2 regions of the Sphingomonas sp. NIBR02145 genome follow, and region 1 is predicted to be linked to the other one. Evidence: riboswitches for the same ligand, from Rfam matches in the RefSeq annotation. Region 1 holds a riboswitch; the other holds the start of a gene.

Region 1 (15,653 bases):
GGCGTCGAAGTGCTGCTGCTCGACCGTGACCGGATCGACGCGCCGGCGCTGGGCGTCGAGGCAGTCGCCGCCTTGTGGAAACTCTATGGCGCCACCTTCCAGATCGAGAAGGTCGACCGGCTGCTGCGCAACCGCGCGGTGCTCGACCAGATCAAGGCGGGCATGGACCCGAGGAAGATCGCCGCCGGCTGGCAAGCCGAGCTGAACCGCTTCAAGGCGCGGCGCGCGCGCTACCTGCTGTACTGAGGACCGCGATGCACCTGCCTTTCAGCCTGACCGACTGGGTCGTCATCCTCCTTTACCTGACGGTGCTGATCGCGGGGGGCTGGCTGTTCACGCCGCGCCATACCGGCACGGCGAAGGAGTATTTCCTCGCCGGCGGCAACGTCCCCGCCTGGCTGGCTGCGATCTCGGTGCTTTCCGCCACGCAATCCGCCGCGACATTCCTCGGCGCGCCGGATTTCGGCTACCATGGCGACTTCACCTATCTCGGCACCAATCTGGGCGGGCTGATCGGCGCGATATTCGTCGCCCATGTGCTGATCCCGCGCTTCTACGCGGCGCGGGTGACGACGGTGTACGAGCTGCTCGGCCAGCGCTTCGGGCCGCTGGCGACGCGCTGGGCGGGCGGCATGTTCCTGTTCGGCCGGGTGCTGGCGGGCGGCGCGCGCATCTACCTTGCCGCCATTGCCATCGCGATGGTGATGACCGGCACGGTGAGCGCGCAGGGCATCTTCATCGCCGCCACCCTGCTTGTCGCCGCAGCCTTCCTCTCGACCTTTGTCGGCGGGCTCAAGTCGGTGCTGTGGATCGACCTGATCCAGTTCGTGATCTTCGTCGGATCCGCGATCGCGGTGCTGGTCTATCTGCGTTCGGGCATCCCGGCGACCAATGCCGAGATCCTCCAGGGGCTTGCCCATGCGCCCGACGGCGCCAACAAGCTGCGGCTGTTCGACCTGACCACCGACTTGTCCAAGCCTTTCTCTCTGCTCGCGATCGTGACCGGCATCGCGCTGCTCTACATCGCGTCCTCTGGGCTCGACCAGGACACCACCCAGCGCCTGCTTGCCTGCAAGGACGCGAAGACCGGTGCGCGCAGCCTGTACTGGTCGGTGATCGCGACGGTGCCGGTGGTGGCGCTGTTCATCACGATCGGGCTGCTGCTCCATGTCTTCTACGACCGGCCCGAGCTGATGGGCGGTGCGACGGCGGGCGCAAGCCTTGCCTTTGGCGGCGAGAAGATCAGCATCTTCATGCACTACATCCTCACCCAGCTGCCGCCCGGCCTGCGGGGGCTGGTGACCGCCGGGATCATCGCCGCGGCGGTGGCGACGACCAACTCGGCGCTCAACGCGATGTCGTCGGTGCTGATCGAGGACTTCTACCGGCCGTGGCGCGCGGGGCGGAGCGAAGTGTCCGAGCATCACTATGTCCAGGCCGGGCGCGCCGGCATGGGCGTGATCGGCGTGGCGATGCTGATCGTCGCGGTGCTGTCCTTCTACTGGCAGCATTATGCCCAGCTCGGGCTGCTCGAATTCGCGCTGTCGGTGATGGTGTTCGCCTATGCCGGGCTGATCGGCGTCTACATGACCGCGATCTTCACGCCGCGTGGGACTACCGAATCGGTGATCGCCGCGCTGATCGCCGGCTTCTTCGTGGTGCTGCTGCTCCAGCCAAAGATCGCGGGCACGATCGGCCTGCCCGGGGCGCTGGCGCATCTTGCCTTCCCGTTCCAGCTCTGCATCGGCAGCGCGGTTGCGTTCCTGGTCGCGGTCGCGCCGCCGGGCAGAACCGCGGATCAGTAGATCGCGGGGGAGTCGCTTGCGGGGAAGCTTTCCTCGAGTGCTTCGTCGAGCTCACGGTCGAGCTGCTGGGCGCGCTCGTCGATCGGCAGCTGGCCCGCCAGCCAGAGCGCCAGGTTGCGCACATAGTTGCGGACCGACGCCTGGGCTTCCTGCGATGCGGCCAGCGCATTGCCGGGCGCCTCGCTGACGAAGGTCGGGCAGCCCTTGGCGGGATCCCAATTGTAATCGGCGAAATGATGGAAGGTCGATTCCGCCCAGGCGGGGCCGCCCTGATCCGAAGGCTCGAAGGCGACGGCGATGTTGAATGCGTTGCCGCTGACCTTGCTGGTGCTGATCGCGACGACGCGGGCCGAAGGATCGTCCGCGGGCGCGCCGACGGCGCCTTCATGCGGGTGCGAGGGAAGGTAGCGGATCAGGCCGCCGGGGGCGTCATCGTCGCGCAGCACCGGATGGGCATCGCCGAGGATCGCGATCTCCTGGAAATCGCCGTTCGCGCCCGAATGATAGTTGGGCCAGGAGATATAGCTGGTCTCGCGATCGTCGATCACCCGACGGGCCTCGTCCGGATCGAGATGGTGGGTGTGGAAATAATGCGCCGCGCCGACGCCGCCGAGCGAGCAGACCGAACAGCCCAGATCCATATGGTCACGCGTCACCATCAGGCCGCGGCCCTTTTCGCGGAAGCGGCTGATCGCGGCGCAATCCGCCTCGGCCAGTCCGTCGCCGGTATCGACCGCGAACAGCCAGAGCTGGTCGAAATCGGAATCGTCGAGCGTCGAGAGCACCGGGTCGGGCGTGCCGGGGGGCGTGCGATCGCGCGCGGTCACCTCGAACAGCGGCGCGCCGTCCTCGCCGGTCAGGCCGGCAAGATGCGCGTGGAGCATCGAGAAGCGGCGGATGTTCCAGTCATCCTCGACCGGCGGGATCGTGGTCTGGAGCAGGATCTTGATCGGCGACGCCATGTTGAACTCCCCAAGCAGCATCTCTGGAATATCACGCCGCCCCGGAGCGCTCCAGCACTCCGAAAGAGTTACTTGACGCGCATCGGCAGGCCGGCGACCACCAGCATCACTTCGTCGGCGATCGTCGCCACGGCCTGGTTGATCCGCCCGGCGGCGTCGCGGAAGCGGCGGGCAAGGGCATTGTCGGGGACGATGCCGAGGCCGACTTCATTGGCGACGAGGATCAGCGCTCCGTCGAACCGGGCGATGGCTTCGGCCAGCGCTACGGTGGCGGCATCCATATCGGTATCGGCGAGCAGCAGGTTGCTGGCCCAGAGCGTCAGGCAATCGACCAGCACCACCGCGCTGGTGCCGCTCGCCGCATCAAGCGCGGCGACGAGGTCGCGCGGAGCATCCACCGTCTGCCAGCGGGCGTCACGGTCCGCGCGGTGGCGGGCGATGCGATCGGCCATCTCCTCATCCCATGCCTCGGCGGTGGCAATGAAGACATGGCGGCCGGCGAGCGCCTCGGCGCGCTGCTGGGCGTAGCGGCTCTTGCCCGAGCGGGCGCCGCCGAGAACGAACAGCTTTGTCATCGGGCCTCCCGGGCAAGCTGGAGCAGCGCATCGACATCGGCGTGGCGCTCGAGTTCGCCGGCGATCTCGTCGAGCGCGGCATCGACATCCGCCTGATAGTCGCGCCCCGCGCCGGCCACGCCGATCCGGGCGAGCAATGCCGTGCGCATCTCGGGCGTGGCGAGCAGGCCGTGGAGATAGCTGCCCATCACCGAACCGTCGCGGCTGACCGCGCCTTCGGGGCCGAGACCGTCGAGATCGGCGAAGGGACGGGCGGTGTCCGGGCCGGTCGTCTCGCCCATGTGCATCTCATAGCCGGTGACCGGCGCGCCGAGCGCGGTGCCGCTGGCGTGGCGCAGTATCTTGGCGGGGGCGAGGCTGGTCTCGACATCGAGCAGGCCGAGACCGGCGACTTCGCCCGACGGCCCCTCGATTCCCAGCGGATCGGCAACCGTGCGGCCGAGCATCTGGTAGCCGCCGCACAGGCCGAGCACCGCGCCGCCGCGGCGATGATGCGCCAGGATGTCCACGTCCCAGCCCTGGGCACGAAGGAAGGCGAGATCGGCGATCGTCGCCTTGGAGCCGGGCAGCACGACCAGCGCGGCGTCTCCCGGGATCGGCGTGCCGGGCGGGATCATGACCAGTTCGACGCCGGGTTCGAGCTTCAACGGATCGAGGTCGTCGAAATTGGCGATGCGCGGCAGGATCGGGCACGCGACCAGCTTGCGCCCTTCCCCGCGCGAGGCGGTGCGATCGAGAATGACGGCGTCCTCGCTCGGCAGGCGGACGGTGGCGGGCAGCCAGGGGATCACCCCGAAGCCGCGCCAGCCGGCGCGCTGCTCGATCGCGCGATAGCCATCCTCGAACAGCGCGGGATCGCCGCGGAACTTGTTGATCAGGAAGCCGCGGATCATCTCCGCATCCTCGGGCTCGATCACCGCGCGGGTGCCGACGATCGCCGCGATCACGCCGCCGCGATCGATGTCACCCACCAGCACCACCGGCACATTGGCGGCGCGGGCAAAGCCCATATTCGCAATGTCGCCGGCGCGCAGGTTGATCTCCGCCGGGGAGCCGGCGCCTTCGACCACGACCAGGTCGCATTGCTCGCGCAGGCGCTGGTAGCTCTCCAGCACCTCGCCGATCAGGCTGCCGCGCGCCTGGCGGAAATTGCCCGAGCCGAGCGTGCCGCGCACCTTGCCTTGCACGATCAACTGCGAGGTGCGATCGGCCTGGGGCTTGAGCAGCACCGGGTTCATGTCGGTATGCGGCGGGACCCGGCAGGCGATGGCCTGCAGCGCCTGGGCGCGGCCGATCTCGCCGCCATCGCTGGTCACCGCGGCGTTGTTCGACATGTTCTGCGGCTTGAACGGGCGTACGGTGAGCCCGCGATTGGCGAAGGCGCGGCAGAGCCCGGCGACCAGCACCGACTTGCCGACATCGGAGCCGGTGCCCTGCAGCATCAGCGCGCCCATGCGACAACTCCCGCGATGATCCAGAGCAGCAGGCAGGCGCGGACATAGAGGTGCAGCGCGCGGGCGATGTCGCCTGCGTTCGCGTCGCTGCGGCCGTCGCCGATCCAGGGTTTGTTCTGCACCGCGCCGTCATAGGCGATCGGGCCGGCCAGGCGCAGCCCCAGGGCGCCCGCCATCGCCGCCTCGGGCCAGCCGGCATTGGGCGAGGCATGCTTGTGTGAGTCGCGTAGCAATGTCCGCCAGCCCCCCGGCGCGGCGAGGCAGAGCAGCAGGCCGGAAAGGCGGGCGGGGATCAGGTTGAGCAGGTCGTCGCTGCGCGCCGCCGCCCAGCCGAATGCGCGCCAGCGCTCCTCGCGGTGGCCGATCATCGAGTCCGCGGTGTTGATCGCCTTGTAGGTCCACACCCCGGGCAGGCCGAGCAGCAGCAGCCAGAAGGCGGGAGCGACGACGCCGTCGCAGAAACTCTCGGCCAGGCTTTCGATCGCGGCACGGGCGATGCCGGGCGCGTCGAGCTGCGCGGTATCGCGGCCGACGATCTTGCCGACTTCGCGGCGGGCTGCGGGCAGGTTGCCGGGGGCCAGTGCCCGGGCGACCGGGCGGACATGGTCGAACAGGCTGCGTTGGGCGAGGGCCGGCCAGGCGAGCAGTGCGACGGCGAGCCAGCCCCAGGTGCCGAGATGGTGCAGCAGCAGGCTCTGGATGAGCCAGGCGGTGCCACCGATCAGGATGACGAGCAGCAGGACCGTCAGGACACCGAGTGTGCGCCGCGCTGCGAAGCCGCGCTCGCGGCGGTTCCAGAGCTTCTCGCAGGTGCCGATGATCGCCGCGAACAGGCCGACGGGATGGCCGATCCGGCGGTAGAGCTTGCCGGGCCAGCCCAGCGTGGCGTCGAGCGCGAGCGCGGCGAGGGCGACCGGCTCAGCCACGAAGCGCCGTTTCGAGCCGGGCGAGTGCTTCGCCCGTCGAGGGCAGGCCGATGCGCAGCCAGCGGGGCTGCTCGGCGAAGGGGCGGGTCAGGATGGCGTGGCGGGCGAGCTGCTCGAACAGCGCAATGCCGCTCGGCACTTCGATCAGGCGGAAGAGCGGGCAGGCGCCGATCGCGGCGTGTCCGGCAGCGGCAAGCACGGCGTCGAGCGCGGCGGCGTCATTCCTAAGCCGAGCGCGCATGGCCTCGGTCCAGGAGCGATCGCGATAGGCCGCGGTGCCGATCGCGATCGCGGCAGCGGAGACCGGCCAGGCGCCAAGAGCCGCGCGGATCGCGTCGAGCATCGGGCTGGGGCCGAGGACGAAGCCGAGCCGTACGCCGGCCAGCCCGAAGAACTTGCCGAAGGAGCGGAAGATCATCAGCGGCCGGGCATCGTCGATCGCACCCGCCAGGCTCAGCGCGGGATCGACATCGGCAAAGGCTTCGTCGAGCAGCAGCCAGGCGCCGGGATCGCGACGGTCGAGCAGGCCGCGAAGCTGCGCGGACGAAAGGGCGCGGCCGTCGGGATTGTTGGGGTTGGCGAGGATCACCGTGCCGGCACCGGCCGCGTCGAGTGTCGTCCGGATTGCGCCGGCGATCATCTCGCCATGGGTGCGATAGGTCGGAGCGACATAGTGCGCGCTGCCGCCGACAAGGCCACCCGCGAGCCGCAGCCCGATTTCGGTGCCGGGCACCGCGCAGACATGGCGCGGGTCGACCCCGAAATAGTCGGCGGCGGCTGCTTCGAGCCCGGCCAGTTCATGCCGCTCCGGCAGGCGCTGCCAGTCGATGGCCAGGGCGTTGGTGCCGGGCCAGGGGTGGGGGTTGATGCCGGTCGAAAGATCGATCCAGTCCTCGCCGTCGAAATGCGCGCGGGCGGCTTCCACGCCGCCGCCGTGCCAGGTCCAGCTGGCGCTCATGCGAAGCGGACCAGCAGCAGCGCGGCGAGCAGCAGACCGGTCTCGGTCAGCTCGATCCCGGCGCCGTGGCCGTCGCCCGATATGCCGCCAAGCTTGCGCCACAGCCAGGCCGCCCAGCCGAACCACAGCAGGGGCGCGGCGATCAGGCTCGGCGAGAACCAGCAGGCGGCAAGCAGCGCCACGCTCCAGATCGCCAGGTCGAGCGGGCGCACCGCGTCGCGGAAGCGCGAGGCGAGGCCGGCATGGAGGTCGGGCAGCCAGCGCGTCCAGAACAGCGGGGCGATGCGCGCAGCAAAGGGGATCAGCACGATGGCCAGCCAGGCACTCGTCGCGACCAGGGCGTGAAGCAGTATCAGCTTGGCGATGAGCTGCACGCCGATCGCCACCGCGCCGAAGCTGCCGATATGCGGATCGGAGAGCACCGCAAGGACGCGGTCTCGGTCCTTGTGCGCGGCGCCCGCCGCATCGGCGATGTCGCCGAGTCCGTCGAGATGCAGCGCGCCGGTGACCGCTACCCACAGCACCAGCCCGGCGAGCGCACCGCTCCAGGGATCGATCGCGGCGCCGAGCCAGCATCCGCCCGCGACGAGGGCACCGATGATCAGGCCGACCGCCGGGAACCAGCGCATCGACGCGGCGAACTCGGCGCCGCTCACCGGCAGGCGTGGAGTCGGGAGTCGAGTCAGGAACTGGATCGCGACGATCAGGCCCTTCATGTGACGAGCCCGGAAATCTGGGCGCTCGGCTTCTCGCCTGGCCATACGCGCAGCGAGACCAAAGCCGCATAGGGCAGGTCGAAGGCCCAGAGCTTGTGCTGGCCGAAGCCGCACAGCAGATGCAGCGCCGCGCGGATCGCGCCGCCATGGGTAACGACCAGCGTGGGCGAGGGTTCGAGTGCGGCAATCGCGGCGGAGACGCGCGCGACCAGCTCCGACCAGCGCTCGCCGCCGGGCGGCGGATTGGCGTCGGGGTCTTCCCAGAAGCGCAGCATCGCGCCGGACTCGACCTCGTCCGGCGCCAAACCGTCCCAGGCCCCGAAATCGAGTTCGCGCCAGCGCGGGTCGACAGCAGGCCAGATCCTGCCGGCGTCGGCGATCGCGGCGGCGGCGTGGCGCGCGCGCTGGAGATCGGAACTGACGATGCGCTCAATATCCAGACCGGCAGCACGCGCGACGCAGGCGGCGATCCCTTCGGGTGTCGATCCGCAATCGGTGCGCCCCATCAGCCGTCCGGGCAAAGCCGGTGCACCGTGGCGCAGCAGATGCAGTGTCCAGGGCGTCACAGCTTGGCGGCGACCTGTGCCTCGGCAAATGTCGCCATCTGGTTGTGCGCGGCCAGTGCCGAGCGGATCAGGTTCACCGCGAGCGCGCCGCCGCTGCCTTCGCCGAGCCGCATGCCGAGTTCGAGCAGCGGATCCAGGCCGAGCCTGGCGAGCAGCCGGACATGGCCGGGCTCCGCCGAGACATGGCCGGCGATGCAATGATCGGTGATCTCGATATTGTCTGCTGCGAGCGGGGCCACGGCCGCGCTGCTGATGAAGCCGTCGAGCACCACGGGGATGCCGAGCTGCCGGGCGTGCAACACGGCACCGGCGATCGCCGCGATCTCGCGCCCGCCGACCCGGCGCAGCGTCTCGAAGGCGTCCGCCGGCCCATCGGCGTGGAAGGCGCGTGCACGCTCCACGACCGCGGTCTTGCGGGCGATACCTTCGGCATCGACGCCGGTGCCCGGGCCGATCCACTCGGCCGCGGTGCCGCCAAAGGCGCGCAGGCAGAGCGCGGCGGCGGCGGTGGAATTGCCGATGCCCATCTCGCCTACGGTGAGCAGGTCAAGGTCGTTGCCCACTACGGCAGCACCGGCGTTGAGCGCGGCAAGGCACTCCGCCTCGGTCATTGCCGGGGCGATGGTGAAATCGGCGGTCGGGGTGTCGAGATCGAGCGCGGTCACTTCGAGCTCAAGGCCGGCCGCGCCGGACAGGGCGTTGATCGCCGCGCCGCCGGCCTCGAAATTGGCGACCATCTGGACGGTCACGCTGGCCGGGAAGGCGCTGACGCCGTGGACGGTCACGCCGTGGTTGCCGGCGAAGATCGCGGTACGGGCGCGCTTGATAGTGGGGCGCGGATTGCCCTGCCAGCCGGCGATAAAGACCGCGAGCTCCTCGAGCCGGCCGAGCGAGCCTGCCGGCTTGGTCAGCTCGGCCTGGCGGGCGCGCGCCGCAGCGATGGCGCCTTCGTCCGGAACACAAAGATCGGCGAGCGCGACACGGAAATCGGCGGGCGAGGCGAAGATCATTCTGCGACGAATCCTGGGGGCGGGGTGCGCGTGATGAAATGGCCCTTAATTCCCTCGGGCCAGGCGGAATAGGGGACACGGCCATGCTCGCTGGCTGCATAGTGCACGGCATAGTCGAGAATGGCGCGTGCGCTGTCCTCGTCGGGCGTTAACCGGCCCAGGACATAGCCGACCTTGTCGGGCGCGCGCAGATGGACGGTGCAGTGATCGGTGCAGGCGAACAGACACGGCATTTCCTGCACCGCGACACCGGCATAGCGCGGATCCTTCGCCTGCACGGCCCGGAGCGCCGCGACCAGCCGGGCGCCGCCGCGCACGCCTGCGCCATCCTCGCGGGAGTCCGCGGAATGGCGACAGGTGTTACAGGCGACGACCGCCGGGCCGTCCGCGACGCGGGTAAGCATCAGGCGGTGGCCAGCTTGCCGCCCGGCGCCGGCACCCCGAGCGCGACCAGCAGCCGGTAAAAGGCATAGAGCCCGATCAGGATCGCACCGTTGCGCAGGAACTGGTCGAGCGAATAGCCGGGGTGAAGCGTGATCGCCACGCCGCCCAGCATCGCCGCCCAGCACAAGGTGACCAGCTTGCCGGCAACGAACGCCGCGACATAGGCGATGGCCAGTTTCGCGACGGTCGATTGGATTCGGAGCCGGCCGAGCGCGGCATAGGCGACGATCGCCGATCCGGCCGCCGCGGTGCCGAGCCCGACGCCCCAGAGGAGCGTCTTGGGATCATGCGGATAGTGGAGGAACAGGAAGCCGACCGCCTGGTTGGCGCCCCAGGCGGCGAGCGCCAGCGCGATCCCGTCGCGCCGGCGCATATGCACTGCCGCCAGCGCGGCGAGCGCCGCAACCGGAGCCGTGCAGGCAAGGGCGAAGCTGGTCGCCATGCTCGCCAGGGTAAGCAGCATGATCCACAGCGTGGATGCGCGTGCCTGCGTCATATTGCCTTCTCCCATCAGAAGCGCCCGCGGATGCCGGCATAGATGCTGCGGCCCAGCGTGCCGTAGCGATAGGCGGTCATGTACTTCTCGTCGAACAGGTTCTCGGCGCGGGCGAACACGCTGAGATTGTCACCGGCCTTGAGCTCGGCGCGCAGGTCGACCAGCGTATAGTCGTCGAGCCTGGTGGTGTTCGCCGCATTGTCGAAGCTGTGGCCGGACCAGCGCACCGCCGCGCCGGTGGTCAGGCCGAACGGGAAGGCGTAGCTGATCGAGCCGTTCGCGGTGTTCTGCGGGCGGCGCGGCAGCCACTTGCCGAAGGTCGCGGTGCCGGCCGAGCGATCCTCGGCGACGGTCCAGCTGTAGTTGCCGTCGAGGGTGAAGCCGCCCAGGTTGAGCGCGCCCGAAGCCTCGATGCCATGCGCCTCGGCACGCGAAACGTTGGAATAGTATCCGAAGCGGCGCACGGTGGTGCTGCCCGGCACGAAGCAGAGCGGCACGGTCGAGGTCGTGGTGCAGCTGTTGAAGATGATCTGGCTGGTGGTCTTGCGCTCGAACCAGGTCGCGCCGAACACAAGCTTGCGGCCGAACAGCTGCTGCTCGACGCCGGCTTCCCAGCCCTTGGCCTGTTCCGGGTCCAGCGCAGTGTTCCCGTATTCGCTGAACTGCTGGTACAGCGAGGGCGCCTTGAAGCCTTCACCGTAGTTGGCCCGCAGGATTGTACCGGTCGACAGGCGCCACACGCCGCCGGCCTGGAACAGGGTCTGCCCGCCGAAGCGGCTGTGATCGTCATAGCGGATGCCGCCGTTCAGGGTCAGGCCGGTGATCGGCTCGACGCTGAGCTGGGCATAGGCGCTGGTCAGCTCGGCCTCGCCGCGCGCAAAGGCCGGCAGCGGCGTTGCCAGCGACGCGGCGGGCGAGCGGCTGCGGAAGTCCGAATTCTCGTTCTCGACGCCGAACACCGCGGAGATCTGCTTCGTGAAGGCGAAGCTGCCCTGGTACTCGAAGCGCTTGTTCTTGCCGTCGGACTCGAAGCTCAACGGGCGGGCGCGGGTCGGGCCGTAGCTGTCGCGATCGGTGTCGGTATAGGCATAGGCGAAGCGGTTGCGGAAACGCCCGTCGAGCAGCGACAGGTTGATGCCCGCATAGCCGACAAACTCCTCGTTGGTCGAATAGTCGCTATTGTCGCCGCTGGTCGAATCGATCTCGGTACGGCCGTTCGAATAATAGCCGCGGACCTCGACGCTCAGGTTGCTGGTGAGCGTCAGCTCGGCGCGGCCGCTGGCGCTGCTGTTGGTGTAGCCATCGGCTTCCTTGCCGCCGAATTCAGGGGCGATCGCCGAGATGCCCGCGGTGGTGAAGCGCTGGCCGCCGATGCGCCAGGCGAGCGGGCCGGTCTTGCCGCCGATCGCAGCGCGGGCGCTGACCGTCTCGCGCGAGCCGGCCTCGATGTCGAAGCTGCCCTCGAGCGGCTTTTCGGGCGTGGCGGTGACGATGTTGACCACGCCGCCGATCGCCTGGCTGCCCCAGAGGATCGACTGGGGCCCACGCAGCACTTCGATGCGCGCGCTGTCACCGATCAGCATGTTGGCGAAGTTGTAGCCGCCGCCGGTGGCCGCCGGATCGTTGAGCTTCACGCCATCGATCACCACCACGGTCTGGTCGGATTCGGCGCCGCGGATGCGCAGCGAGGTCGAAGTGCCATAGCCGCCGTTGCGCGAGATGCTGATGCCGGGCGTGCGGAGCAGGAGTTCGGTCGCGCCGACATCCTGGCTGCGATCGATCGCGGCCTTGTCGAGCACGGTGATCGAGGCGGGAACCTGGTCGATGTTCACCGGCGCGCGGGTGGCGGTGACGACGATGTCGTCGTTGCTCTCGGTGGCGGCGGCATCGGGTGCGGCGGCCTGCTGCGCGAAGGCGGCGGGAGCCGCGGCGAGGGCGAGAACAGAAACGGAGAGACGGAAAACGGACTTCAGCATTATTCGACCCAATCGACATGCCGGGTACGCGCGGACGCTGCCGGGGCCATTGGGCGCGCACGACAGCGTCCGCGCATGCGCGCGGCCAACCTTGTCGTCGCTCGGGTTCACCCCCGTCCGTCCGGCACACCCTGTCCGCACGAAAGACGACCACGACGGGCAGGTCTCCTGGCTCGCGGGTCGATGCCGGTCGGCCGCCTTCTCGGGCTGCAACACCCAATGGCAAATGGCCGATGACTCACCGCTTACAGTTGCAGGGGCAGCCGGGGTTTTCCCGTTCCCTTTTCATCCCCGCCTCCGGGGAACCTGTCGCGGCGCTGCCCTTAGGCGGCCTTCATCCAGACGACAAGCGCGAAGCGTGCCTTGTCGGCCGGCAGCGTGCGGTGCGGCGTGAAGCGATCGAGGAACAGGACGGTGCCCGCCGGACATTCGGGCTGGAGCCGGGGCATGCCGGCGATCGCCTCGTCGGTGATCCGAAGGCCCTGGTCGGTCTCGCTGGCGAGCGGCGCGGGCTGGCGGCCGGGGATGATCTCCAGCCCGCCATTGCCGGGCCCGGCGTCGCAGAGCGGGATCCAGGCGGTGGTCCAGACCTGCCCGCACGAGGTGCCGTCGTCGCGGGCAACGTCCGAGTGCCAGGCGTGGCGGTGCTCGGGGAAGCTGGCGATGCTGGCGCGGATACGGACGACCTTGCCGGCCAGTTCGCGCTCGCTGAGCCGCTGGGCCTCGGCGAGCAGGCGCGGATCGTTGGCGATCTCCTGCAGCCTGGGGCCGCGATGCGCATCGGTGCAGATCGCGACGCGCAGCAGGTTCGCCTGGCTGCGGTCGCTCGCATAGATCCGGTCGAGCCGTTCGGCGGGCGGGACGTCGGGGCAGCTCTTGTCGAAGGGCAGGTAGAAGGCGTGCGACAGCCGGTCGATATGCTCGGCGATATCGGCCTGTGCGGCCTCGACCAGCGCGCGATCGAACAGTGGCAGGGCGGCATAGCCCTGTTCGCGGTAGAAGGCGGGATCGGTCATCGGCTGCGGCCCAAAGTGGTGATCGTCGGCCAGTCGCCGCTGAGCTCTACCTTCGCCTCGATGCCGTAGACCGACTTGAGATTGGCGGAAGTGAGAACTTCGGCGGGCGTCCCGTCGGCGACGACGGTGCCGCCGTCGATCAGCACCAGCCGGTCGCAGTAGCGTGCGGCCATGGTGAGGTCGTGGAGCACCGCGATCACCAGACCGCCGGCGCGGGCCTCGGACTGGAGCAGCTCCATCACGTCGATCTGGTGACCGGGATCGAGGCTGGCGAGCGGCTCGTCGGCGATCAGTGCGGGGGCTTCCACCGCGAGCGCGCGGGCGAGGAGGACGCGGGCGCGCTCGCCGCCCGAAAGCTCGGTGGCGGGGCGGTCGCGCAAGCCCCCGACATCGGCGCGCGCCATCGCCCGCTCGATCGCTGCGGTATCGGCCTCGCCGATCCGCGACATCGGCGCGAGATGCGGCAGGCGGCCAAGCTCGACCAGCCGCTCGACGGTGAGCGGCCAGTGCAGCGTCTGGCCCTGGGGGAGATAGGCGACACGCCTGGCCAGTTCCGCGCGCGGCATGCTCGCGACGTCGGCGTCATCGACGAGGATGCGCCCGCTATGCGGCACCAGCGCCAGCATCGCGCGGGCGAGGGTGGACTTGCCCGCACCATTGGGGCCGACGATGCCGGTGAGCGTGCCGGGCGCGAAACCTGCGCTGGCGCTGCGGACGACATGGCGCTTGCCGAGCGACACGCCGACCTGTTCGAGACGGATGTTCACCACAGGCGGCGCTCCCGCATCAGGTGGATCAGGAAGACCGGTACGCCGAGGAACGCGGTCACGACGCCGAGCTTGAGCTCGTTCTTGGTATCGATAAGCCGCACCGCGAGATCGGCGAAGGTGAGCAGGGCGGCGCCGCCGATCGCGGAGGGCAGCAGGATCGCCGAGGGGCTCCGGTCGGTGAGCGGGCGGACGAGATGCGGGACGATCAGGCCGACAAATCCGATCGCGCCCGATACCGCGACCGCGCCGCCGACGCCGATCGCGGTGCCGAGCAGCAGGCGGATGCGGGTGCGCTGGATATCGACGCCGAGCGCCTGGGCGCCGTCCTCGCCGAGCGTCAGCGCATCGAGCGCGCGGCCGTCCCAGAACAGCAGCAGCGCACCGATCGCGATGCAGGGATAGGCGATCCAGACATGTTCGAACGAGCGGTTCTCCAGGCTGCCGAGCAGCCAGGTCATGATCTCCATCGCCGCGAAGGGATTGGGCGAAAGGTTGAGCGCCAGGCTCACGCCCGCCGTGGCCAAGGTGGCGATGGCGATGCCGGCGAGGATCAGGGTGAGCGGGCTTTCCGAGCGTCCGGCAAGTGCGGACAGGCCGACCAGCGACAGCAGCGCGCCAAGCACCGCCAGTACGGGGAGTACGATCGGATGCAACTCGGCCAGCCCGAAGTAGAGCGCCGCCACCGCGCCGAGCGACGCGGCGTTGGACGTGCCGAGCACCGAAGGCTCGGCGAGCGGGTTGCGCAGATACCCTTGCAGCGCCGCGCCGGCCAGGCCGAGCATCGCGCCGACGCCGAGGCCGAGCAGCATGCGCGGCAGGCGCAGTTCGAGCAGGATGGTGGAGGCGATGCGGTCACCATGCCCGGTAAAGGCGGCGAACATCCGGGCGAGTGACAGATGGACCGGGCCGAACAGCAAGGATCCGATCGCCGCGACGAGCGTGAGAGCGAGCAGGCCGCCGATCAACAAGGGACGGGATAGGGTCATCGGGCGTGGGTCCGATCCTGATAGCGGATAAGTTGGGTCGCCATCCCCTGGGCCGCCTCGACATAGGCGGGGCTGCCGCACACGGTCCATGCCTGGGGGATGGAGATACGGGGGATGTTGGCGATCGCCGGATGGTGGAGCATCTCGGTGCCCTGGTCGGCGATCTTGTCGGTGGCGCTCTCGACGATGAGGTAATCGGGGCCGGCCGCGACCATCTCCTCGAGGCTGAGCTGCGAGAGCGGCGGCTTGTCGAGCTTCGCCGCCAGGTTCACCAGTCCCATGCGCTGCATCAGGTCGTCGATCAGCGTGCCGGTGCCGGTCATGAAGCCGCGGCGCTGGTAGTAGGCCGCGACCTTGCCGCCGCCGGGCTTGCCGATCCTGGCCAGCGCCGCCTGCATCCTCGCGACCAGTGCTTCACCGCGCTCGGGATGGCCGACCGCCACTGCTGTCTGGCGGATCGAGGCATAGATCTCATCGACCGTATTGGCGGTCTCGAGATCGAGCATGTTGTACTTGTGGCCCTTGAGCGCGCGCATCGCCGCGCTGCGCTTCGCCGGCATGCCGACGACCAGGTCGGGATCGATCGCAAGGATTTGCTCGGCCGAGTTCTTGAGCACCGGCAGACCGCGCGCCTTCATGGCCTCGCCCGACATCTCGGTGTCGGTGGCGTTGCGGGTGAGCCCGGCGATCTGGTTGCGATCGGCGAGCGCGAGAACGAGCTGATCGGCACACAGGTTGAGCGAGACGATCCGCTCGGGCTTGGTCGAGGGCGGCGCGGATGCGGGGGCGCTCGCCCAGAGCGCCGCGCCGCCCAGGGCGAGCAGCGGCAGGGCCAGGAGCTTGGCCGGAGCCATCAGAACTCGATCCCCGCCTGTGCCTTGACGTTCTGTTCGCGGAAGGGGTGCTTCACCTGCGCCATCTCGGTGACGAGATCGGCGGCGTCGATCAGCGCCTGGGGGGCGTTGCGACCGGTGATGATGACATGCTTCATTG
Region 2 (15,653 bases), 1.4 Mb from region 1:
GAGCAGCCGGTCGGTATCGTCCCCGGCCTCGACCAGGAGGCCGCCCGCGCCCGAGACCCCGGTGAAGCGCGAGCCCTCACCGAGCTGGTCGACCGCCCAGCGGACGAACTCGTCGACATAGCGGTGATAGTTGGTGAACAGGATGTATTGCTGGAAATGCTCGACCGGGGTGCCGGTATAGTGGCGCAGGCGGGCGAGCGAGAAATCGGTGCGCAGCCCGTCGAACAGCGCGAGCGGCCGAGTCGAGTCCGAGGACATCCACAGCCCGTCGGCGATCTCGTCGCCGATATGCGCCAGCTCGGTCGCCGGGAAGTGACGGCCCAGCTCGGTGACCGAGATCTGGTCCATCGCCGCGATGTGGCCGGGATCGAGCACATAGGGGAAGGGGATTTCCTGCCGCCCGGTGACGGCATGGACCTCGACGTCATAGTCCTCGATCAGGAAGGTCAGCTGCTCGATCAGGTAGCGGCTGAACATCGCCGGGCGGGTGACCGAGATGCGATACTCGCCTTCCTCGACCAGCCGGCCGAACGAGCGGCGCGGGGTGGGGCGGTTGCGGTCGGTGCCGCCGCGATAGGTGACGCGCAGCTCGGGATAGGCGAAGCTGCCGTCGGTCCGGTCTTCCGGGCTCGGCGGCGTGCCTTCGCTGATATAGCGGTTCAGGGCGGCTTTGAGGCGATCGACCGAGGCGTTGTAGAGGCGCTCGAGATCGGCGACGATGTCGGATGCTTGAGTCATCTTGCAGGGCTAAGCGCCAAAAATGACTCTGGCAAGACCATGGGCCGAGGCAAGCCCCGGCCCAGGCTGGCCCTCCCCATAGGGGAGGAATTTTTTCCGGCTTATTTCTTGGCCGGCTTGGCCGCGGGTTCCTTGTCGCCGCCCAGCTGGGTGGCGGCATAGGCGGCACCGCCCACTGCGGCAGCGACTCCGGCGGCGATGCCGGCCGCGGCGATCGGATGCTCCTTCACCGCATTGACGGTCGCATCGACTGCGTCGCCGATCGCTTCCTGCGCCTGGGCGAGGAAGCTCTTCGCCTCGTCCCTGGCTTCGGCGACAGTCTCGGGAAGTGCGTTGGCGGTTTCGGTATCGGCCATGTCGGTCCCTTTCTGAAAAGCTCGCCAGATCAACTCCGGCGAGCCTTCCAAGGTTCCGTTACGCTGCCGTGTTCAGCTCACAGCTTGCCGAGAAGATACTCGGCTCACAGCTTGCCGAGAAGATACTCGGCCGAGCTCACTTCGAACTGGCCCGGCGCCTCGACGTTGAGCTGCTCGACCACGCCGTCATTGACCAGCATCGAGAAACGCTGTCCGCGCGTGCCCATGCCGAACTTCGAGCCGTCCATGGTCAGGCCCAGCGCCTTGGGGAAATCGCCATTGCCGTCGGCGAGCATCGTCACCTTGCCCTCGACGCCGCTGGCCTTGCCCCAGGCGCCCATCACGAAGGCGTCGTTGACCGCGGTGCAGGCGATCTCGTCCACGCCCTTCGCCTTGATCTCTTCGGCCTTTTCGACAAAGCCCGGCAGGTGCTTGGCCGAGCAGGTGGGGGTGAAGGCACCCGGTACAGAGAAGATCGCCACCTTGCGGCCGGCGAAATAGTCGTCCGAGGAAATCTGGTCGGGGCCAGCCTCGGTCACCTTGACGAAGGTTACGCTGGGAATGCGGTCGCCAACCTGGATGGTCATTCTTCTCTCCTGGAAATGAGTCGTGCCGCTCCATCGGCTTGTGGCGGGTGATTTTCAAGCGTGCGGAGCCGAAGTGGTGCGGCTACGTTGATCGGGCATGGACTCGACACCTTTCCTTACCGGCCAGTTCCTCCTCGCCATGCCGGGCATCGGCGATCCGCGCTTCGAACGCGCGGTGATCGCGATGTGCGCGCACGACGATGAGGGGGCGCTCGGCATCGGCATCGGCGACACGATCGAGGGGCTGACCCTCCATGACCTGCTCAAGCAGTTCGAGATCGAGCCGGGCGACGCGCCCGACACGCCGGTGCATTTCGGCGGCCCGGTCGAGCCGCGTCGCGGCTTCGTCCTCCATTCGCCCGACTGGGGCGGACAGGACACGATCGATGTCGACGGCCGCTGGGCGCTGTCGGGCACGATCGACGTGCTGCGGGCGATCGCCGAGGGCACCGGCCCCGCCAAATATCTGGTCGCGCTCGGTTATGCCGGCTGGAGCGAGGGGCAGCTCGACAGCGAGATGGCGCGCCATGGCTGGTTCAACACCGCCGGCACGCCCGACCTGATCTATGACATCGACGCCGAGGACCGCTGGGCAGTCGCCTTTGCCGGCGCCGGCATCGATCCCCGCCTGCTCTCGAACAGCGCGGGGACCGCCTGACGCCCTAGTGCGTCGGGTCCGCCGGCGTCTCGTCGTCGCCGCGGACATAGACCTTGCCTTCCAGCACCTTGATCCGCACCACCGTGTCCTGGTGCGGGGTCGAGCAGAAGCTGCCGGTGGTGTTGACGTCCATCTTCTCGTGCGTGTCGCGCTGGCGCAGCACGAAGCGTACCGGCAGCGCGCAGGTCTTCGGCCCGCCATTCTTGAAGCGCAGCGTCGCCTTCAGCGGCTCCAGCGCATTGCCCATCTGGTTGTCGCTCCAGCGCGGCGAGCGGCCCGGGCTGGCGGAATCGACATAGAAGCCGACCACGTCGTAATTCGCGGTCTCGTTGATGATGACCATGCAGCCGAGCTTCCAGCAGTTGACCTTCACCTGCTCGGGATAGTTGCGCATCATCGCTGCCCAGGCCCGCGCGTCGCCGCCGGGGTCGCCGACATCGCGGATGATGCCGGCGCTGTCCTGCGCAAGGGCAGGCAGGCTGGGGGCGAGCGAAAGGAGCAACGCAGACGCAAGGAACCTGAGCATGGGTGAACTCGCAATGTGGATTGTGACGCGAGCCACGATTTGCCCGGTCCCGCGGCTTTCGTCACCGCCAAAAAATTGGGGTACCACCATTTCCGGCGAAGTTACCGCCCGACCGTACCACGGCCGGGCGGTACCAATTGTCAGGCCGGCTCGGCCACGCGGACGCGCAGCGCCCGTGCCGCGGCGACCATCGCGTCGATCGCCGGCTTCACTTCCTCCCATTTGCGGGTCTTGAGCCCGCAATCGGGGTTCACCCACAATTGCTCGGGCGCGAGGTGCGCCTGGGCGAGCTTCATCAGTTCGACCATCTCGTCCTGTGTCGGCACGCGCGGCGCGTGGATGTCGTACACGCCCGGCCCGATCGCGCTCGGGTAGCGATAGGCGGCGAAGCCCTCGAGCAGCTCCATCTGCGAGCGCGCGGTCTCGATCGAGATCACATCGGTATCCATCGCGCCGATCGCCGGCAGGATGTCGTTGAACTCCGAATAGCACATGTGGGTGTGGATCTGCGTCGCGTCAGCCACGCCCGCCGCGGTCAGGCGGAAGGCATCGACCGCCCAGTCGAGATAGGCATCCCAGTCGCGCCGGCGCAGCGGCATGCCCTCGCGCAGCGCCGCTTCGTCGATCTGGATCGCCTTGCAGCCAGCCGCTTCCAGGTCGAGCACTTCGTCGCGGATCGCCAGCGCGATCTGCTGGCACGATGCCGAACGCGGCTGGTCGTCGCGCACGAAGCTCCAGTTGAGGATCGTCACCGGACCGGTGAGCATGCCCTTCACCGGCTTGTCCGTCAGCGACTGCGCATAGCGCCACCATTCCACCGTCATCGGCTGGGGCCGCGAGACATCGCCATAGAGGATCGGCGGCCGCACGCAGCGCGAGCCATAGGACTGGACCCAGCCATTTACCGTGAAGGCGAAGCCGGCGAGCTGCTCGCCGAAATACTGGACCATGTCGTTCCGCTCGAACTCGCCGTGGACCAGCATGTCGAGCCCGGCTTCCTCCTGCCAGCGGATCGTCCGCTCGGTCTCCTCGCGCAGGAACCGCTCATACGCCGCGCTGTCGAGATTGCCGCGGTTGTGCTCGGCGCGGGCGTGGCGCACTTCGGCGGTCTGCGGGAAGGAGCCGATCGTGGTGGTCGGGAAGGGCGGCAGGTCGAGCACTTCCGCCTGCACCACGGCGCGCGCGGCATAGGGCGAGGTCCGCTCGCGCATCGCCGCGCTCACCGCCGCCATCCGCGCCGCGACCTTCGGATCGTGGATGCGCGGCGAGACCTTGCGCGCCGCAGCCGCCGCACCCGATGCGGTGAGCTTCGCGGCCACCCAGTCGCGCCCGCCATTGAGCGCATCCTTGAGCGTCGCCAGCTCGTCGATCTTCTGCACGGCAAAGGCGAGCCACTGCTTCACTTCGTCATCGAGCTTCGGCTCCAGCGCCAGGTCCACCGGCACATGAAGCAGCGAGCAGGACGGCGCGATCACCAGGTCGCGCGTCGCCGCGATCGGCTCCAGCCGGTCGAGCAGCCTTTCCAGGTCGGCGCGCCAGATGTTGCGCCCGTCGATCACGCCGAGCGAGAGCAGCAGCCCCTTGGGCGCGGCGACCAGTATCTTGTCGAGCTGGTCCGGCGCGCGGACGAGATCCAGGTGCAGCCCGGCCACCGGCAGGTTCACCGCCAGCGTCAGATTATCCTCCAGCGCGCCGAAATAGGTGGCGAGCATGATCTTCAGGCCCAGACGCGGCAGCTTGGCATAAGCGCGGGTGATCGCGGCGCGCTGCCGCTCGTTGAGGTCGGTGGCAAGGATCGGCTCGTCGATCTGCACCCATTCGGCACCGGCATGCTGAAGCTGGGTCAGCACCGCCGAATAAAGGCCGAGCACTTCGTCGAGATAGTCGAAAGGATCGACGTCGCGGCCCTTGGCCAGGCTCAGCCAGGTGACCGGCCCGAGCAGCACCGGCCGCGTCTCGTAGCCGAGCGCCCTGGCCTCGCGATATTCGTCGACGATTTTGGCGGAGGAGAGGGCGAGCTTCTGCCCGGCGACCAGCTCGGGCACCATGTAATGATAATTGGTGTCGAACCATTTGGTCATTTCCTGCGCAGTGTGGCCATGGCCATGCGTGCAGCCGCCAGTCTCCCCGGTCGTGCCGCGCGCCATCGCGAAATAGGTGCCGAGGTCGGCGGTGCCGGCGGCGACGCCGTAGCGCTCCGGGATCGCGCCCAGCATCAGGCTGGTGTCGAGCACATGATCGTAGAAGGAGAAGTCGTTCGACGGCAGCCAGTCGACTCCGATCGCGGCCTGGCGGGCCCAGGCGGCGGCGCGCAGCCCTGCGGCGGAATCTAGCAGTTCGGCTTCGGTGGACTTGCCGCTCCAGAATTTCTCCAGAGCGAATTTCAGCTCGCGCCGCGGACCGATCCGCGGAAAGCCGAGCGTGGCAACAGTGACGGTCATGGTCTTCATACCCCGATGAAGGGCGGGGGAGACCGGCACGGACACGCACACGCGCCGCGAACGGACGGAAGGCCCGGCCGCGGCAAGCAGGCGGCCAGACCGGGCACCCCGCCGGTGGACGTTATCGCGTCAAAGGCAGGTCTCCTGGCTCACGGGTCAGCGCGGACGATCCGTCTTCCCAGGGTTGCCCCCAGTGACATGCTGGACCGCCGCTCGCCGCTTACAGTTGCGGGGGCAGCGCCGGAATCGCACCGGCTTCCCGTCTTAGCTTCCGCCCGGATTTGGCCCGGCGGAAGAACCTCGACCGCTTAAGCATCCGCCTGTCGGGATGGTTCGTCAAGGGTGATATAAAGAATTCTTTATATGATGGTTTCGGGAGAGCCTCTATTCCGTCATGCTGAACTTGTTTCAGCATCCAACTCTACCCCAGCGATACCGCTCGAGGCGCGTTGGACCCTGAAACAAGTTCAGGGTGACGGAGGATTGGAAGCGGAAATCACCGCTTCCCAGCCAGTTCCCGCCCAAGCCGGTCCACCCGCAGCCACCGCCCGCCGGTGTACCAGTGATGCTCGCCGTCCCCGGTCAGCGTGCATCCGATGCAAACTTCGGCGACACCCTTCTCGAACGGCATCGCCCCGTCGTATCGCCGCGCGATCACCAGGTGCAGCGCGCGGTCGATATAGCCGATCTTGCCGTTCCATTCGGAACGTGCACGCCCGTCGACGAAGGGATCGGCGCCATTGTCCATCGCCATCACCGGCGCGCTGCGACCGTCGCGGGCGACATAATGGAAGCTCTTGCCGACATGGACGGTAGCCAGTCCGTCCCGGTCATGGTCGAGCTTCATCCGATGCGCCGGCGCCAGCCGGATCGTGCCGTCGGCGTCCTGCGCCGCGCAGTCCGGGAAGGTGTCGAGCTCGCCGCCGCGCGGGGCGTAGAAGCAGGGGAGGGGGTAGCGCTGCTGAGCCGGTTCGGAGGGTGCCGCGAGCGTCACGAGCGGAAGGAACAGCCAGTGCATGAGGCGAGGCTATCATGGCGCTGTGCCTCGCACAAAGACCGGCTCGCCGTGACATATAAAGATATCTTTATATCGGGATTGCGCGGCCAGGGCGAAGCCTGTAGGGCGCCCGCATCCGCCGCCGGTGATTCCCGGCGCGTAACCGATTCACATCTGGAGACAGCTCGTGGCTACCGTGCTCGACAAGGACTATGTCATCAAGGACCTCTCGCTTGCCGCCTTTGGCCGCAAGGAAATCGAGATCGCCGAGACCGAAATGCCGGGCCTGATGGCGCTCCGCGCCGAGTTCGGTGCTTCGAAGCCGCTCAAGGGCGCGCGCATCACCGGCTCGCTGCATATGACGATTCAGACCGCCGTGCTGATCGAGACCCTCAAGGAACTCGGCGCCGAGCTGCGCTGGGCGACCTGCAACATCTACTCGACCCAGGACCATGCCGCGGCCGCCATCGCCGAGGCCGGCATCCCCGTCTTCGCCGTCAAGGGCGAGACGCTCGAAGAATATTGGGATTACGTCATCCGCATCTTCGACTGGGGCCAGGACCAGACCTGCAACATGATCCTCGACGACGGTGGCGACGCCACCATGTTCGCGCTGTGGGGCGCGCGCGTCGAGGCGGGTGAGGAACTGTTCACCCCGTCGAACGAAGAGGAAGAGATCTTCGTCGCCACGCTGAAGCGCTTCCTTGCCGAGCGTCCGGGCTACCTGACCAAGACCGTCGCCACGATCAAGGGCGTGTCGGAAGAGACCACCACCGGCGTGCACCGCCTGTACGAGCTGTCGAAGAAGGGCAAGCTCCCGTTCCCGGCGATCAACGTCAACGACAGCGTCACCAAGTCGAAGTTCGACAACCTCTATGGCTGCAAGGAATCGCTGGTCGACGCGATCCGTCGCGCCACCGACGTGATGCTCGCCGGCAAGGTCGCCTGCGTCGCCGGCTTCGGTGACGTCGGCAAGGGTTCGGCCGCGTCGCTCCGCAACGGCGGTGCCCGCGTTCTGGTCACCGAGATCGACCCGATCTGCGCGCTGCAGGCGGCGATGGAGGGCTATGAAGTCGTGACGATGGAAGAGGCCGCCACCCGCGCCGACATCTTCGTCACCGCCACCGGCAACGAAGCCGTGCTCACCGTCGACCACATGCGCGCGATGAAGAACATGGCGATCGTCTCGAACATCGGCCACTTCGACAGCGAGATCGAGATCGCCGGCCTGGCGAACTTCAAGTGGACCGAGATCAAGCCGCAGGTCGACGAAGTCGAGTTCCCGGATGGCAAGAAGATCATCGTGCTGTCGAAGGGCCGTCTGGTGAACCTCGGCAACGCGACCGGCCACCCGTCGTTCGTGATGTCGTCGTCCTTCACCAACCAGGTCCTCGCCCAGATCGAGCTGTGGACCAAGTCGGACGAGTACAAGAACGACGTGTACGTCCTGCCGAAGCACCTCGACGAGAAGGTCGCGGCGCTGCATCTCGACAAGCTCGGCGTGAAGCTGACCAAGCTGACCCAGAAGCAGGCGGACTATATCGGCGTCACCGTCGAGGGTCCGTTCAAGCCGGATCACTATCGCTACTGATCCTTCGCCGTCAGGCGAATGAAAGGGCCGCGCTTCCCCCCGGGAGGCGCGGCCTTTTTCGTTGGCGCGGGCCGACTGCCGTACTGTTGTAATCTCGCAACACGCCGCAACAAACTGTTGTCGCAAGGCAACCAAAACCCGCATTTCCGCGTCATGGCAAAGTCAGGGACAAAAGCCGGCAACAATCGGCTCCGAGGTCGCACGGTCAGTTTATTAAAGGGGATGTATCATGCGTAGCTCTTGTGCGCTCACCCGGCGCGGCCTGTCCTTTACCGCGTCGGTCGCCGTTCTTGCTCTAGCCCAGATCGCCACGCCGGCAGCCGCGCAGACCGCGGACCAGACGCCGGCGCCCGCCGAGGCGCAGGCTGCGGTTCCGGAACAGGCCGATCAGGCCGCGCCGCAGGAAGGCGCCATCGTCGTCACCGGTTCGCGTATCCGCCGCCAGGATTTCGAGACGCCGAACCCGGTCGTGACCCTGGGCGCCCAGACGCTCCAGGAATCGGGCACCACCAACCTCACCGACTTCCTCACCGGCTATCCGGCGCTGCAGGGCTCGGCGACTTCGGGCAACAACTCGGGTGACCGCGCCGGCATCGGCTATACCGGCCTCAACCTGCTCGACCTGCGCAATCTCGGCACCCAGCGCACGCTGGTGCTGGTCGATGGCCGCCGCCACGTCTCGGGCGTGCCGGGCACCGCGTCGGTCGATATCAACACCATCCCCAACGACCTGGTCGAGCGCATCGAAGTGCTCACCGGCGGCGCCTCGGCCATCTACGGTGCCGACGGCGTCAGCGGCGTCGTCAACTTCATCATGAAGAAGAACTTCCAGGGCATCAGCGCCCGCGCCCAGGCGGGCATCTCCGAATATGGCGATGCCGGCCAGCGCATGTTCTCGATCACCGCCGGCAAGAACTTCGCCGACGGCCGCGGCAACATCGCCATCGCCTATGAATATGGCGAGGAGGATCGCCTCGATTCGCACGATCGCCAGCGCTACAGCGGCACCAACCAGGTCGGCTTCTATCGCAACCCGAACGGCACCACGCCCACCTATGTGCCGCTCAACGACATCCGCTATTTCGACACCGCGCGTCAGGGCGGCATCGATCTCGATTTCGACGGCCTGCCCGACTATTTCGTCGGCGCCAACGGCCTGACCCCCTATGATCCGGGCAAGTTCGTGCGCACCGCCTTCCAGCAGGGCGGCAGCGGCACGCTGGTCTCCGACTATGGCAACGACCTGCTGCCGGAAGTGAGCCGCCATGTCGTCAACGCGATCGCGCATTTCGACGTCAGCCCCGCATTCTCGGTCTTCGCCGAGGCGAAGTACGCGCGCACGCACAGCTATTCGCTCGCCCAGCCGACCTTCGACTATTACCTCCTGATCCCGGAGGATAACCCCTATATCCCGGCCGCGCTGCGGCCGCTGATCGCCGCCACCGGCAATGGCGGCGTGCTGATGAACCGCGACAATTTCGATTTCGGCCAGCGCGGTGAGGACATCACCCGCGAGACCTATCGCGGCGTGTTCGGCGTGCGGGGCGACCTGAGCAGCCACCTCAACTACGAAGTGTCGTACACCTATGGCCGCACCGACGTGTCGAGCCGCTACCTGAACGACATCCTCGACGACCGCTTCTATGCCGCGATCGACGTGGTGCAGGGCGCGAACGGCCCGACCTGCCGGGTGAACGTCAACCCGGCCTGGACGCCCGACCAGCCCTATGCGAGCCGCGACGTCTTCTCGCCGACCACCTTCCGTCCGGGCGAGTGCGTGCCGCTCAACCTGTTCGGCGAGGGCGCCGGCAGCCAGGCGGCCTATAACTGGATCAAGGCCGACACGCTCGATCGCGCCCGCATCCAGCAGCACGTCGCCACCGCCTATCTGTCGGGCGACCTTGGTGGTCTGTTCACCATGCCGGGCGGCGGCCAGGTCGGCTTCTCGGTCGGCGCGGAATATCGCAAGGAAAAGAGCAGCTTCACCGCCGATCCGCTGGCGGCGCAGGGCCTGACTTTCGCCAACTCGCTCAGCAATGACGGCGGCGAATATGACGTGAAGGAAGTGTTCGGCGAGCTCAACGTGCCGCTGCTCACCGACACCATCGTCCACCGCCTCGAAGTGGGCGGCGCGGTGCGCTTCTCCGACTATTCGTCGATCGGCCACACCACCACCTGGAAGCTTGATGGCAAGTTCGCGCCGGTGCGCGACATCACCTTCAACGGCACCTATTCGAAGGCGGTGCGCGCGCCGAACATCGGCGAGCTCTATGCGGGCAATTCGCAGACCTTCGAGTTCATCACCGATCCGTGCCTCCCGGCCGAGATCCAGTTCGGTACCCAGTATCGCGCGGCGAACTGCCAGGCGCTGCTGAGCTCGCTGGGTGCCAACCCGGCGACCTATACCGACGCGCGCTCGACCAACCTGCCGGGCTTCGCCGGCGGCAACCCGAACCTGAAGCAGGAAGAGGCGACGACCTGGACCGCCGGCGTGGTGCTCCAGCCGAGCTTCATCCCGGGCCTGTCGCTGCGTGCCGACTGGTATGACATCAAGCTGAAGAACGCGATCAACCAGGTCACCTCGCAGCAGCTCGCCGAGCTCTGCGTCGACCAGCCGACGCTCAGCAACCCGTTCTGCGCGGGCATCACCCGTCAGAACGGCGCGACCGGCAACGCCGCGGCGGGCAACATCGTCAGCTTCAACGTCGTGCCGCAGAACGTGGCGCAGTTCCGCACCGCGGGCCTCGACGTGAACTTCAACTACCGCCTGAAGACCGACAATGCCGGCACCTTCAGCCTGAGCGTGGTCGGCAACTATCTCGATCGCCTCGAGTTCATCGGCACCCCGGGCGCCGATGTGACCAACTCGCGCGGCGAGACCTATGCCCCGAAGTACACGGTCAACGCCGATCTCACCTGGCAGCTGGGCGGGTTCACCGCGAACTACGGCATCCTGTGGTTCGACAAGACCTCGCGCTACACCAACCAGCAGATGGCCGGCGATCCGACCATCGTCGCGGAGGAATACAAGTACCTCAAGCAGCGTTGGCAGCACGATATCTACCTGAGCTACGATATCGACCAGCGCTTCCAGATCTATGGCGGCGTGCGCAACCTGTTCGGCCAGATGCCCGAGCTCGGCACGCGCATCTATCCGGTCAACGCCGTCGGCCGCTTCGGCTATGTCGGCGCCAAGGTGAAGCTGCCGAACCTGTTCTGATCGGCAACTTCGCCCTGAAGCGAAAAAAGGAAGGGCCCGGCGGCATGCCGGGCCCTTTTCGTTTGGCGACAAACTGTCCTAAGGGACGGAGATGATCCCCCGGAACGGCGCGCTTTGATCCACATCACGCAATCGGCCGCGGTGCTCGCGGGCGCGGCGCTGGCGTTGCTGGTGATCGGCGGCGTCTGGGCGCTGTTCGCCGGCCTGCGTGCCCGTGCCGACGCGACCTCGATCGCCGAGGCCAATGCCCGGCTCGCCGCGCTGGTCAGCGGTTCGCCGGCCCAGGCGATGCTGGTGCGTGCCGATGGCCGGCTCGAGCTGTCGCGGCGGCTGGGGGACTGGCTTGGCTTCCAGGATCTGCCGCGCGAGCTGGACGAACTGACCGGAGCAGGGACGGGACTGCTGCCCGAGGATGCCGATGCCCTCGGCGCGCATGTCGCGGCCGCGCAAAAGGCCGGCAAGCCGTTCAGCCTTTCCGTCCGTGCGCTCGGCTCGGAACGTGCGCTGCTGGTGATCGGTGAGCGCGCGCCGCAGACCGTCAACGCTCCTGGCGGCGTCGTGCTCTGGTTCCTCGACGCGACCGAGAGCCAGGACGAGATCAACCGCCTCCAGCGCGAGGCTACCCGGCTGCGCGCCGCCTTCGACGCGCTCACCGCGCTGATCGAGGCTGCACCGATGCCGATGTGGTATCGCGGCGGCGACCTTCGCCTGCTCATGGTCAACTCGGCCTATGTCGAGGCCGTGGAGGGCAAGGATTCCGAGGATGTCGTCGAGCGCGGGCTCGAGCTGATCGAGGGCGTCGGCCTGGGAGGACCACTCGCCAATGCCGCGATCGCCCGCGACACCGGTGAACCGCAGACCGCGGCGATGCCCGCCACGATCGGCGGCAAGCGCCGGATGCTGCGCCTCCACGACATGCCCTTGCCCACCGGTGGCGTCGCTGGCTTCGCGGTCGATATCGAGGAGCTGGAGCAGGCGCGCGGCGGTCTCAAGCGCTTCGCCGCTGCCCAGCGTGCGATGCTCGATCGGATCTCGGCCGGCGTCGCCCAGTTCGGTGCCGATCGCAGCCTGATCTTCTCCAACCAGCCGTTCCGCCGGATGTTCGCGATCCGCAACGAGTGGCTGGCCGATCGCCCCGAATTCGATCGCGTGCTCGATCGCATGCGCGAGGCCAATCGCCTGCCGGAAGTGCGCGACTATCCGGCCTGGCGGGCGGAGCGGGCGCACTGGTTCGTGTCGCCCGACGCGGTCGAGGAGACCTGGAGCCTCGGTGCCACCCATATGCGCGTCGTCGCCCAGCCGCTGCCCGAAGGCGGGCTGCTGCTGCTGTTCGAGGACCAGACCCAGCAGTTCGAGCTGCAGCGCGAGCATGGCGAGATGCAGCAGGTGCGCACCGCCACGCTGGAGAGCCTTGCCGAAGCGGTCGCCGTGTTCGGCAAGGGGCGGCTCCAGCTGTGGAACCGCAAGTTCCGCCAGGTCTGGGGCTTTGAGGACAGCTTCCTCGACAGCCATCCGCAGGTGCCGCAGCTGGTCCGCGCCTTTGGGCCGAAGCTGGTCAAGGCGTCTCGCGCTGACATCATCGGCGACCTGATCCGCATCGCCGCGCAGGAGCGCCAGTCACGCGGCTCCAGCATCGCCTTTGCCGATGGCCGCCATTTCGACGTGACCGCGGTGCCGCTGCCCGACGGCAATGCGCTGGTGACGATGCTCGATACCACCGATCATCACCGCGCCGAGCGCGCGCTCAGCGCCCGCAACGAAGCGCTGGAAGCGGCGGACCGGGTCAAGACCTCGTTCCTCGCTAACATGAGCTATGAGCTGCGTACCCCGCTGACCTCGATCAAGGGCTTTGCCGAGATGCTCAACGGCGGGTTCGCCGGCCCGCTTTCGGAGAGCGGGCAGGAATATTCGGACGCGATCCTGATCTCGGTCGACCGGCTCGGCACGATGATCGACGAAGTGCTCGATCTCACCCAGAGCGAAGGTTCGCCACTTGAGAAGGCGCCGGTCGATATCGAGCACGCCGCGCAGAATGCCGCCGAAGCGATCGCGCCGCTGGCCAAGGCCAAGCATATCGAGCTGGTGGTCGAGAATGCCGGCACCGCCGGTGCGATCACCGGCGATGCGCGCCGCGTCCGCCAGGTGATCGAGCATCTGCTGCGCCACGCCGTCTCGCAGACGCCGGAGCAGGGCAGGGTGCTGCTCCATCTCGACGGCAACAGCCGCGTCGCCCGCGTGATCGTATCGGATAACGGTCCGGGCATGACGCCCGAGCAGGTCGCTACCGCCTTTGATCGCTTCGCCCAGTTCGGCAATGCCCGCGGCAGCCAGCGCTCGCTGGGCCTGGGCCTGCCGCTGGCGAAGCAGTTCGTCGAGGCGCATCGCGGGCGGATCGAGCTGATCTCCGAACCGGGTGAGGGGACGCTGGTAACCGTGGAACTGCCGCGGCGATGATCCTCTCCAGCCTCGATCAGTCGCTCGAACTCGGCCGCCGTCTCGCCGGGCTCGCCCGCCCCGGCGACGTCATCGCGCTTTCCGGCCAGCTCGGCGCCGGCAAGACCAGCATCGCCCGCGGCCTGCTCGCCGCGCTGGGACTGGAAGGCGAGGCGCCGTCGCCCAGCTTCGCGATCGTCCAGCCCTATGAGCCGCCCGAGGTCCGTTTCCCGGTGCTCCATGTCGATCTCTACCGGCTCGACGATCCATCCGAGGCCGAGGAACTGGGCCTCGACGATGCCCGCTATGATTCGCTGCTGATCGTCGAATGGCCCGAGCGGCTGGGCGAGGCAGCATGGCACGATGCGCTGTGGTTGTCCCTCGATGTGGCACCGGACGGCGCGCGCGTCTTGACAGCGAAGGTGCCGGCGGCATGGAAGGACCGATGGTTTCTGACATGAATCCGCCCGCCGCGGCGCCCGACTTCCTTGTTGCCGCTGGTTGGGGCGGAGCCGAGATCCGCCCGCTTGCCGGCGACGCCTCGTTCCGCCGCTATTTCCGGGTGGTGGAGCATGACCGCACCGCGATCCTGATGGACGCGCCGCCCCCGCACGAGGATCCGCGCCCCTTCATCAACATCGCCCGCTGGCTGACCAGCCACGGCTTCGCCGCGCCGGAGATCCTCCACGAGGACCTGACCGAGGGCCTGGTCCTGATCCAGGATTTCGGCGACGCCCGGATGCGCGAGACCGTCGACGCCGCGCCCGAGAGCGAGCTGCGCCTCTACGAGGAGGCGATCGACCTGCTCATCCGCCTCGCCGAATATCCGGCCGCGGACATCCTCAAGCCCTACAGCCTGGCCGAGTATCACCGCGAGGCGGACCTGCTCCCCGAATGGTATTGCCCCGCGGTCGGCCTGGAGGTCGACATCGACGGATACCGCAAGGCCTGGGACGAAGCGCTGGCGCCGGTGCTCGCGGGTCACACGCCTGTCACGGTGCTGCGCGACTACCATGTCGAGAATCTCATGCTGATCGACGGTAGCGCGGAAACCTTGGGCCTGCTCGACTTCCAGGACGCCCTGGCGGGCCATCCCGCCTATGACCTCGTCTCGCTGCTGCAGGACGCCCGCCGTGACGTGCCCGAAAGCCTCGAGACCGCGATGCTCGATCGCTACAAGCGCATCACCGGCGCCGGCTACGCGTTCGATGTCGCCTATCACGTGCTCGGCGCGCAGCGGAACGCCAAGATCGTCGGCATCTTCACTCGCCTTTGGCAGCGCGACGGCAAGCCGCGCTATCCGGGCCTGTGCCCGCGCGTCTGGACCTATCTCAACCGCGACCTCCGGCACCCCGCGCTCAAGCCGGTCGCCGACTGGTTCGCAGCCAATATCCCCGTCGACATGCGCGGCGATCCCCTCGCACTGACCAAGGCATAAGACCGGGGCAATGAAACCCTCCGCCACCTATTCGCTGCGCCCGAACCCGGACGTCGCCATGCCCGAGACCGCAATGGTGATGGCCGCCGGCCTCGGCAAGCGCATGCGCCCGCTCACCGTCACGCGCCCAAAGCCGCTGGTCGAAGTCGCCGGCAAGCCGCTGCTCGACCATACGATGGATCACCTGCGCGAGGCCGGGATCAAGCGCGCCGTGGTCAACGTCCACTACCTCGCCGACCAGGTCGAGGCGCACCTCAAGGCCCGCGCCGGCGGCATCGACGTCCAGATCTCGGACGAGCGCGCCCAGCTGATGGAGACCGGCGGCGGCATCGTCCAGGCCCGTGAGATGCTCGGCGACCAGCCCTTCTTCACGGTGAACAGCGACACGCTCTGGGTCGACGGCCCGATCGGCTCCCTCAACGCGCTCGCCGCCGCCTGGGATGATGAGAAGATGGACGCGCTGCTGCTGCTCGTGCCCCTGGCGCGCGCATACAGCCACAAGGGCATGGGCGATTTCCGCCTCGATCCGCTCGGCCGCATCACCGAGCGCCGCAAGCCCGGCCGCCTCGCGCCCTTCGTCTATGCCGGCGCCCAGATCATCCACCCCCGCGTGATCCGCGACTGGCCCGAGGGCCCGTTCTCGACCAATTTGTTCTGGAACCGCGCGA

Evidence for each region. Region 1 has a riboswitch for cobalamin ahead of O3305_RS18240 (TonB-dependent receptor plug domain-containing protein). Riboswitches for the same ligand answer to the same signal wherever they lie in the genome.
Region 2: it holds a riboswitch for cobalamin, as region 1 does, so the genes downstream of both, metE (5-methyltetrahydropteroyltriglutamate--homocysteine S-methyltransferase) here and O3305_RS18240 (TonB-dependent receptor plug domain-containing protein) in region 1, are expected to answer to the same signal.

The regions. Positions count from the first base shown of each region.
Region 1 is NZ_CP114791.1:4,008,412-4,024,064, forward strand. Features, by position in the region: gene O3305_RS18180 (exo-beta-N-acetylmuramidase NamZ family protein) at 1-246, shown strand, start outside; gene O3305_RS18185 (sodium:solute symporter) at 255-1,805, shown strand; gene O3305_RS18190 (hypothetical protein) at 1,799-2,767, opposite strand; gene cobU (bifunctional adenosylcobinamide kinase/adenosylcobinamide-phosphate guanylyltransferase) at 2,836-3,342, opposite strand; gene O3305_RS18200 (cobyric acid synthase) at 3,339-4,796, opposite strand; gene cbiB (adenosylcobinamide-phosphate synthase CbiB) at 4,784-5,722, opposite strand; gene O3305_RS18210 (aminotransferase class I/II-fold pyridoxal phosphate-dependent enzyme) at 5,715-6,680, opposite strand; gene O3305_RS18215 (adenosylcobinamide-GDP ribazoletransferase) at 6,677-7,396, opposite strand; gene O3305_RS18220 (histidine phosphatase family protein) at 7,393-7,962, opposite strand; gene cobT (nicotinate-nucleotide--dimethylbenzimidazole phosphoribosyltransferase) at 7,959-8,972, opposite strand; gene O3305_RS18230 (DUF1636 domain-containing protein) at 8,969-9,376, opposite strand; gene O3305_RS18235 (hypothetical protein) at 9,376-9,912, opposite strand; gene O3305_RS18240 (TonB-dependent receptor plug domain-containing protein) at 9,927-11,888, opposite strand; cobalamin riboswitch at 12,030-12,213, opposite strand; gene O3305_RS18245 (phytanoyl-CoA dioxygenase family protein) at 12,212-12,904, opposite strand; gene O3305_RS18250 (ABC transporter ATP-binding protein) at 12,901-13,674, opposite strand; gene O3305_RS18255 (FecCD family ABC transporter permease) at 13,668-14,660, opposite strand; gene O3305_RS18260 (ABC transporter substrate-binding protein) at 14,657-15,514, opposite strand; gene cobO (cob(I)yrinic acid a,c-diamide adenosyltransferase) at 15,514-15,653, opposite strand, start outside.
Region 2 is NZ_CP114791.1:422,037-437,689, forward strand. Features, by position in the region: gene O3305_RS02065 (AMP nucleosidase) at 1-738, opposite strand, end outside; gene O3305_RS02070 (hypothetical protein) at 840-1,094, opposite strand; gene O3305_RS02075 (peroxiredoxin) at 1,199-1,681, opposite strand; gene O3305_RS02080 (YqgE/AlgH family protein) at 1,779-2,339, shown strand; gene O3305_RS02085 (hypothetical protein) at 2,344-2,865, opposite strand; gene metE (5-methyltetrahydropteroyltriglutamate--homocysteine S-methyltransferase) at 3,006-5,306, opposite strand; cobalamin riboswitch at 5,424-5,624, opposite strand; gene O3305_RS02095 (WG repeat-containing protein) at 5,803-6,324, opposite strand; gene ahcY (adenosylhomocysteinase) at 6,491-7,894, shown strand; gene O3305_RS02105 (TonB-dependent receptor plug domain-containing protein) at 8,124-11,114, shown strand; gene O3305_RS02110 (PAS domain-containing sensor histidine kinase) at 11,229-13,568, shown strand; gene tsaE (tRNA (adenosine(37)-N6)-threonylcarbamoyltransferase complex ATPase subunit type 1 TsaE) at 13,565-14,008, shown strand; gene O3305_RS02120 (aminoglycoside phosphotransferase family protein) at 14,005-14,985, shown strand; gene O3305_RS02125 (nucleotidyltransferase family protein) at 14,996-15,653, shown strand, end outside.